3 regions of the Alteromonas sp. S167 genome follow, and region 1 is predicted to be linked to each of the others. Evidence: predicted binding sites of a transcription regulator. Region 1 holds the regulator's gene; each other region holds the start of a gene.
The links. The regulator LexA, encoded in region 1, represses DNA repair genes until DNA is damaged. The targets are predictions, from matches to a motif close to TACTGTATNNNNATACAGTA.
Positions count from the first base shown of each region.

Region 2: a site for LexA is predicted at 1,175-1,194, ahead of recN (DNA repair protein RecN). Genes of this name have one in related genera too.
Region 3: a site for LexA is predicted at 1,656-1,675, ahead of V7R35_RS10385 (recombinase RecA). Genes of this name have one in related genera too.

Region 1 is NZ_JAZETR010000003.1:280,136-283,337, reverse strand. Features, by position in the region: gene V7R35_RS07235 (sensor domain-containing diguanylate cyclase) at 1-891, shown strand, start outside; gene lexA (transcriptional repressor LexA) at 985-1,608, shown strand; gene coxB (cytochrome c oxidase subunit II) at 2,191-3,202, shown strand, end outside.
Region 2 is NZ_JAZETR010000001.1:677,122-680,323, forward strand. Features, by position in the region: gene recN (DNA repair protein RecN) at 1-1,136, opposite strand, end outside; gene dps (DNA starvation/stationary phase protection protein Dps) at 1,474-1,983, opposite strand; gene nadK (NAD(+) kinase) at 2,246-3,121, opposite strand.
Region 3 is NZ_JAZETR010000005.1:292,095-295,296, forward strand. Features, by position in the region: gene V7R35_RS10375 (DUF885 domain-containing protein) at 1-912, shown strand, start outside; gene V7R35_RS10380 (hypothetical protein) at 915-1,442, shown strand; gene V7R35_RS10385 (recombinase RecA) at 1,689-2,399, shown strand; gene V7R35_RS10390 (Y-family DNA polymerase) at 2,402-3,202, shown strand, end outside.

The sequences.
Region 1 (3,202 bases):
ATACATGCAATTTCTGAAATTGTATGGGACAGTAAAAGCTTCACCCAATATGCTGAATATAGAAAGCGTAATTTATATTTTTCGTCGTTTGACAACTTATTTGGACAAGCCATTACGTCGGGCGAGGTCGTTATTAGTAATACCGCTGGAGCACATCCTGCTTCTAAAGGAACGCCACAAGGTCACCCCAGAATTAGTCGGTTCCTTGGTTTACCCATAAAAGTGAAAGACAGAGTAGTGGGTATTATTGGACTTGCGAATAAATTCTCACCATACACCAACGAGGATGCGGAGTTTTTTCAACCTTTATTAGACGCTCTTGCAGGGCTGTTTTATGCCGTAGACCTAGAGCAAGCTCGGGCCGAAGCAGAGGAAAAACTGCGTAAGTTAGCCATGACAGACCCGCTTACGGGGCTATTCAACCGGCGCGCGTTTATTGAGCAATGTGAGGACATGGCGAAAGATCATTGCAGTATTTTTGTTGTACTCATCGATATCGACCACTTTAAAAATGTAAACGATACCTATGGCCACGACGCTGGAGACTGTGCGCTTAAGCAAACCGCCGATATCATCAGCGATGCAATTAACGATGGAGACATTGTTGCACGTCTCGGCGGAGAGGAGTTTGCCATGGTAATTCGTGGTGAATGTGAGCGTGAAGCGAAGAAGCGTTTAGACTCATTGCGAAAGCGTATAGCCGCTACAAAAATGTCTTATAAAAAAGACACACTGCAACTAACGGTAAGCATGGGCGTAACCTTTGTTGACGACGGTTTTAATATGGATTTTAGTGCGCTGCTGTCTTTAGCTGACCAAGCCTTGTATGACGCTAAAGCTAATGGGCGAGACAGAATTGAGTGGGCACCATTCACCAAAAAAGCCGTTTAAGAAAACGGCTTTTTTAGAGAGCGTTACTTAGTTCTTGTTATTTCGTATTAGGTGTATATAATTACAGGAACTGTATGAACAGACAGGTCTTTTATGCGCCCATTAACAGCTCGACAAACCGAAGTTTTAGAACTTATCAAAACCACTATGCAAGAAACGGGAATGCCTCCAACGCGTGCGGAAATTGCCCGTCAGCTTGGTTTTCGTTCTGCTAATGCTGCCGAAGAGCATTTGAAAGCACTTGCTAGAAAAGGTGTTATTGACATTTTGCCGGGCACCTCTAGAGGTATCAAACTCAATATTCCGCTTGAAGATTCTGTAGAAGAAGATGGTTTGCCACTCATTGGCCGAGTGGCCGCTGGTGAGCCTATTCTTGCGCAAGAGCATGTAGAGTCGCATTACAAAGTCGATCCTGCACTGTTTCAGCCACAGGCTGACTTCTTGCTTCGTGTTAACGGCATGAGTATGAAAGATATTGGTATTTTAGATGGTGACTTACTCGCAGTGCATCGCACTACGGACGTTCACAATGGCCAAGTCGTGGTAGCTCGTGTTGATGAAGACGTAACGGTTAAACGCCTTGAAAAACGTGGCAGAGAAGTACTGCTACATGCCGAAAACGAAGAGTTTTCTCCAATTAAAGTGGACTTAGCCTCACAGCCTTTTGCTATCGAAGGTATTGCTGTAGGTGTAATTAGAAATGCAGACTGGATGTAGAGTTTTATCCAACTCAACCAAAAGCGGCCTATTAGCCGCTTTTTTTATACCTAAACTTTTGTTAATGATTGCACTATTGTGAAGCAAGGTTGTTTTTTGACCAAACGGATCAACTGAGTTAAAAAATTTAATACGCCCTCTTTTCCGCCGCGACATTGAAACAAAAATTTCACTTTTTAGCGTTTTATAATAAGTCTCGCCGTTTTAATTCCCTATCCACAATGTTTTAAATTGTTGTATTTAAACGCTTTTATTTAGAGTGAAAAATTATCTTATGTTCAAAATGGTTGTTTGAATCAAGGTTATTTGTTTGCAGCATTTGTGTTTATTTCTGCTATTGGACGGTATAGCTAGCTGAAACCAATGATTAAATTTTAAACACTTCATTAAAAATTTAATAGAAAAGACTAGACGGCAGTGAATAATCGCGCAATTATTAGTCAGGAATTAACAAAATAATAACAATGACTCTAAATTTGTTTTACAAGTTGCAGTTGTGGGTCAACCGTTCGCAAACCATCTGGTAGGGACAGCGCGCAAGAACATTTGGCGTTAATGGTTCTACCATTACGGAGGTGCTGAGTGAAACAACTAACGAACGTCATCGCAAAAGGGGCTGCGGCATTACCCTTTTTGTTATTTTCTCATTTTCTTTCTGCGCAACAGGCTGCTGAAGAAGTCTCTTCATTGAACCTACGGCGAGGAGCAACTGACATTAGCGGGCAAGTGTACGATTTGCATATGCTGATGTTCTTCATTTGCGTTGGTATTGCTGTGGTGGTGTTTGGCGTGATGTTCGCGTCTATGTATCTTCACAGAAAATCCCGCGGCGCTAAGCCCGCTAATTTCCATGAGAACGTAAAAGTGGAAATTGCATGGACAGTTGTGCCTTTCCTTATCCTTATCTTCATGGCGGTGCCAGCGGCCAATACACTGATTGCCATGGAAGACGTGTCTGAAGCGGACATGACGGTATTGGTAACAGGTTCGCAATGGAAGTGGCATTACAAGTACATGGACAGTGACGTTGAATACTATTCTTTACTGGCCACCCAGCGCGAGCAGATAGAAAATAAGTTTGAAAAGACAGATAACTATCTGCTTGAAGTCGATCGCCCCTTAGTTATTCCTACCGGTAAAAAAGTACGATTTCTTATCACGTCTGACGACGTTATCCATTCGTGGTGGGTACCCGATTTCGCAGTGAAAAAAGACGCTAACCCAGGTTTTATTAACGAGGCATGGGCCAAGGTGAATGAGCCAGGTATTTACCGAGGTCAGTGCGCTGAACTTTGCGGTAAAGATCACGGCTATATGCCCGTTGTTGTTATCGCCAAAGAGCCCGCCGCTTTCGAAGCTTGGATGGGAGAACAAGAAGACATTGTTCGCCAAGCAAAAGAGGAAGAGCAGCGCCTACTGTCGATGAACATGTCGATGGATGAGTTAATGAAGGAAGGCGAACGGGTGTACAACACAACATGTGCAGCGTGCCATATGCCAAACGGCGAAGGGCTACCAGGTGTATTTCCAGCGCTTAAAGGCAGCAAAATGGCCCTTGAAGATCAAAAAGGTCATATTGAAATTGTGCTTCATG
Region 2 (3,202 bases), on a different contig from region 1:
GCTAAATTAACTGCTGCGCACGAACGACTTTCAGACAACGCTTTCGTTGCAGCAAGATATTGTGCATGCATATTGTCTACTTCTGACTCAAGGGTGCCCAATAACGTTTCTTGTTCTCCTAGCGCACTAAATTCGCTTGCTAGCATCTGGTGATATTGGAACAAGGCTTCTGGCATTACCGCATGCTTTCTGGCAAGTTCCATGGCTTTGGCATAGCGCGCCTCTACTTGCTGTAGTCGAAGTGGGTCAATTTCTAACTGATCGCAGTAGCTACGAAGCTCACTAGCTGCTTCTTCAACTTGTATAGAGGCTTCGTTTAGAAGGCTTATAATTGGCGTTAAGCTTGCGTCGTGGGCTTCTAGTTCACCTAATCGCTCAATACTATTTTGAATGACTGCTAGCGCATTCCCCTCGTCGTTTTCATACAGGTTGTAAACGCTGGTTTGAGCTTGTTCAAGTAAGCTTTGCCCATTACTTAGGCGCTTGTGTTCTACTTCAAGCTCTTCAAACTCACCCTCTTCAATAGCAAATTCATCTAGTTCTTGTACTTGATAAGTTAATAGCTGAAGTCTGTCTTCTCGTTGTTGAGCTTGTTCTTTTAACGATTGCAGCATACGCTGCTTTTCTTTCCAGTTTGAATATGCGTGTTCAACGCTATCTATTTGACTGGTGTGTTTTGCGTAGGTATCAAGAAGCGAGCGTTGATGGTCTTCTTTCAATAATTGCAGATGCGTATTTTGGCCATGAATAGCCAACAAATATTGACCAAGCCCTTTAAGCTGTTGCAGCGAGGCGGGAACACCATTAATAAAGGCTTTTGAGCGGCCTTCTTTTGACACTACGCGTCGAACAAAGCAGCTATTTTCGTCTTCATCTGATGTAAGTTCATGTTCATCGAGGTATGTTTTCGCAGCCGAATTACCTGAAAGCGAAAAATGCGCGATTATTTCAGCTTTTGCTGCACCTTTTCTTACGGCATTGGCGTCGGCGCGCTCTCCAAGGCACAGACTTAATGCGTCTATTGCAATTGATTTACCAGCACCAGTTTCACCGGTAATGGCCGTTAAACCATTTTCTAGCTGAACAGACAGCTGCTTTACAACGGCAAAATTAGAAATTGATAAATGCGCCAACATAAGTACACCTTCAAAATAAACATGATGATATATACAGTACGTGTAAATATATACAGTATTTTTTGTGTGTAAAGTGAAGATTGAAATTAAAAAGAGTTACAAGCGAGGTGATAGCGTTAAGTTGCTGATATTAAGCGTTTAAAATTTTTTATGCTCAACGTCTGCTGATTAAATTTTTTTCGTTTTAAGCATTAACGCGTTAAACAGTACTGTTCAACACTGTACAGCATTTTCGTTTCGTGTGGTAAAAAGGATTAAGTATTTTCTTAAATGGAAAAATCATAAAAAAGGAGAGGGCAATCCTCTCCTTTTCAACAATTCAAAGACCTTTAAGCATTTATTGCTGTAGTTCACCGTCGCTCGATTCAATGTGTGCACGCACAAACCATTGAAATTGTTCTAAATCAGCTAGCTGGCCTGTAATCATATCCTCAGATACAGCGTCTAGCTCGCCTACTGTTTCAATAGCAGAACGGTGATCGCCATTTACGCCATCATATACCGCATCCAACGCCTTCAGATGGTCCATTACCAAACCTTTACCAATGCTGTAGTCATCCCAGCTTCGGCTCTCTACAATCGCTTTTGGTGTGCCTTTTGGTACGCCACCTAATGTTGCAATACGTTCGGCAATGGTGTCTGTCATATCACGCACCGCATCAACTTGTGGATCTAACATTTCATGTACACCGATGAAATTTGGACCCACTACATTCCAGTGAATGTGTTTCAATGTTAATTGTAAGTCCAGCAATGCAGTTAAACGCTTCTCCAATACCTCAATGGTTTTCGCAGCCGCATCGTTATCCATACCTGGTGCTGTAAATTTGATATTGGTATTACTCATGACATCTCCTGATTATCTAGTGTAAAAGTGTTAAAGCCGCTGTAAACACGACCAAACTCGATATAGAAGATGTTGCAACGCGTGTGCCGACAATACCGTTTTTTATAAGCTCATGAAACGCATGGAAAAAACACGAAAGGTTAAAAAATCGCTATTTTTCAATACGCTAAAGGTGAGTAAAAGGTACAGGGGCATGTAAGAAATGCAGAGCGCTACCGTCTATCGTGGTTTCGATAACAAACGAAGCGCGTTTCAATTTGAATTAATATAATTTACTGCCCCAGCCCAGCTTTTTACGTAACACGTTAAAGTAACTGTATCCCTTAGGGTGAACAAGGTGCAGCTTGTCGGCGCTTTTGTTAATTCTTATTTCATCACCGGGAAGCACTGGAAGGACAATATGGCTGTCGCAGCTCACCTGTAGTGAATCGCTGTTTACTTTAGACACCTTCATCGATACCTGGCTATCGGCATCAACCACAATTGGGCGGCTGCTTAGTGTGTGGGGAAACATAGGTACCAGTGTTAACGCATCTAATTTGGGCATTATTATTGGCCCGCCAGCAGATAGAGAATAAGCCGTGGAGCCTGTTGGCGTAGCAACAATAAGACCGTCGCTACGCTGACTGAAAACAAACTGATCGTCGATGTAAATTTCAAACTCCATCATGTGTGCTACTTTGCCATGATGCAGAACCACTTCGTTCATTGCGGAATTATTACTTTTAAGTTTCTCGTGTCGATACACTTCCACTTCTAGTAAGAAACGCTTTTCTACTACGCAGTCACCGGTGAATATTAGGTCTAATTGTTGAACAATCTCGTCGGGATGAATATCGGTTAGAAAGCCCAGGTTGCCTCGGTTAACACCAACAACGTGAATATCGAAGCGCGCAAGCACGCGTGCTGCTCCCAACATACTTCCGTCGCCACCTACAACAACCGCTAAGTCGGCTTCTTTGCCTATGGTCACTAAGTTGCAGCTTCGAAAGTTGTCTGTTTCGAGTTCTTCTGCAATACATTCTTCTACCAATAATGTACACCCTTTGGCCAGTAGATATTCTGCAAGAATATTTAGACTGTCGTGGGTGGCGGCGTGTTGAGGTTTTCCAATTAAAGCAACGGTTTGATAGGGCATGGAACGCAACTATCCTTTCATTTCCAATGTTCGGACAGTAGCACAGGTTTTTTGCAAAATAAAAGCGTTTAGCGTGCAATT
Region 3 (3,202 bases), on a different contig from region 1:
CAGGACATACATCAACTTGGCTTATCTGAAGTAAAACGCATTCGAAATGAAATGCAGAGCATTGTGGATGAACTTCAGTTTGATGGCGATATTAACGATTTCATCGCCTTTTTACGTGAAGACCCACAGTTTTACGCAACCAGTGCAGAAGAACTGCTAAAAGAGGCATCCTTTATCGCCAAAAAGATGGATGCAAAGCTGCCAGCACTGTTTGAATACCTTCCTAGAACACCTTATGGCGTTGCTCCAGTACCCGACAGTATTGCGCCAAAGTACACCACAGGCCGCTACATTCACCCAAGTCGTGACGACCAGCCGGGGTATTACTGGGTAAATACATACGCGCTTGATAAACGCCCTTTGTATGCCCTACCTGCTTTAACATTACACGAGGCCGTACCGGGTCATCACCTGCAAATTTCACTTGCTGCGGAACTTGAAGACTTACCGATGGTTCGCCGCAACACTTATATTTCAGCGTTCGGTGAAGGATGGGGTCTGTATTCTGAATTTTTAGGTATTGAAGCTGGTATTTACGAAGATCCCTATGACGACTTTGGTCGCCTAAGTTATGAAATGTGGCGAGCATGTCGTCTAGTCGTGGATACCGGTATGCACACCATGGGTTGGAGCCGTCAGCAGGCTGTTAACTATATGATGGAAAACACGGCGCTTTCTGAACACAACGTAAATACAGAGATAGACCGCTATATTTCATGGCCTGCACAAGCGCTATCTTACAAAATAGGTGAAATAAAAATTAAGGCGTTACGCGCCAAGGCTGAAGAAGCACTAGGCGAGCAATTTGACGTGCGCAAGTTTCACCGTGCGGTATTAGAAAACGGCTCGGTACCACTCTTTATATTAGAGCAGCATATTAATAAATTTATAGAAGAACAAAAGGCTCAATAAGCATGGTTGTCGCATTCAGTGTTATTGGAATACTTATTCTAGCGTTAATTTATTTTGTGCTACGCGCACAGAACTTACAAAAAGAACTAGCGCTTTCACGTCATACTAACAAGCAAACCAACAGCAAGATTAATTACGCCTATCACAACTTGGTAATGGTAACAGACGCACTGGAAAAGAGCTTATCTTCACGTATTGAAAGTGCCTACAAAAGCCGCCTTATTAATCAAGAGCAGTACAACGCACTCAGCCCTCTGATGCGCAATTTTTCAACCATAGTAATGACATGCTGTGAAAAAGGCGACTCGCTGGAAGAGTCTTTAAACAAAGTACTGGCAAATGAAGATATTACCCTAGAGGTAATAAAAGAAGTTGTTAAAGCGCTACCTGGTAATATTCGTATGGCGTGGTCAAAAAACACAGCCGACGGTTTTATTGCTTTTTGTCAGGCAGTAACCGCATCGGTAACGGGTACCACTAAATCGAGCAATGTAGAGCAGCCAGAGTCACAAGAGAAAAATAACGCTTAACTTGTCTTGTAAATTTACCTCATAACTTTACCTCATAACTTTACCTCATAACTTTACTTTTTTATAAGCCACGCTTTTTAGCGTGGCTTTTTTCTTTCTACTAAATTTAATCTTTTACCTTCTTAAGCTTTTCATAAAGTTAAAGCCAAATTGCCACTCTCTTGTCTTACTTAGCAGGGTTTTATCTTGAAAAGGAATATTGGCTCACTATAATACTGTATAAAAATACAGTTTATTTTGAATGCCATGACTGAAATATTATCAACATTAAGTAAGCACCCGCATGTCTGGCGGGCGCGAGAGAAGAAAAACAGTGAAGCCAAATTTTCACTCGGCTTTGCTCGCCTTGATAGCGCACTTAATGGCGGAGTAGCTTCGTCGGGGTTAGTGCGTATTTCGTCATTAACAGGTGTTGGCGAGTTGTCTTTGTTTAAGCACGTATTGTGTAAGCATCGCACGCACAAAATGGTGGTGTTTATTAACCCACCAGGACAATTACAAGCGCCATGGTTAGCAAACTTAGGCTTAGATTTACAACAAGTGCTTGTTGTTAATACACCCGCCGATCAGGAATCACTGTGGGCAGCAGAGCAATGCTTAAAAAGTACAGCTTGTCATTGCGTAATATTGTGGAGTAACCGTGTTTGTACAAAAGCGGCCAGACGTTTACAAGTTGCCGCAACGCACAATGATGCGTTGTGTTTACTGTATACATCACCGCAATGCGCCAATGTAAATCAGGAGCATGGCAGTATGCCCCATGCATTGCCCATTACACTCGAACTATCTTTGCAGGCACAGGCATCTACAGTAACAGCTGATGTACGTAAGCAACGGCACGGATGGCCAACAAGCAACATAACAATTTCCCACAACTGGACCCCCGACAATCATGCGATTAAATGGGCTATGGAGCATAACAAGTTGGCGGATCATGCATTACATTCTGTGAACTAGCTATGCTGTGGGCCTACCTTTATTACTATCAGTTAACGCTCGATCAGCATCAGCTAGCTATTACTCAACAGCTAGGTTCATCTGCTGATAAACCCGTTATTGTGTACTGTGAAAAAAATAATGGTATCAAACAGCTAAATGACGATGCTAGGAAAGCAGGCATAGAGGTAGGTCATGGACTAGCGCAAGCGGCAGCATTGTGCCCTAACGTAAATATTATTCCATTCAATGAGAGCACTGAAAGCGATCTATTAATACAGTTAGCGCATCGGCTGTATCCGCTGGCATCAGATATCGTACTAGATAGCCATAACGGTATGGCCATTAGGCTTGATAACTTAACGCACTATTACGGTGGTCATGCTGCGCTATGGAAAACATTAACGCGTGAATTAATGCATGCAAATACGTCTTATCAGTTTGCAACAGCGTGGTCGGTTGAAGCAGCAAAAGTACTAGCGACACATGGCGTTAATACATACTTCGAGCATCATGACGATATTAAGCGCGCGCTTGAAAGTTGCCATTTATCTAAAACGGCACTTGCTCCTAAAGTTGTTGAAGCACTCGCAAGAGTAGGCATTACAAAAGTACACGACCTGCTGGCTATGCCAGTGCATGAATTAGGTCGTCGATTCGACAACAATACCATTATTTACTTAACGGCACTGCGCGGTGAAATATTCCCAAAAGCATCGCTATTTAGACCACAAACCCATTTCGACAACTTTATACAGCTGCCTTTTGATATAGAAAATACACAGCATTTACACCCTTTTATTACTCAGCAGCTAGAACGTCTT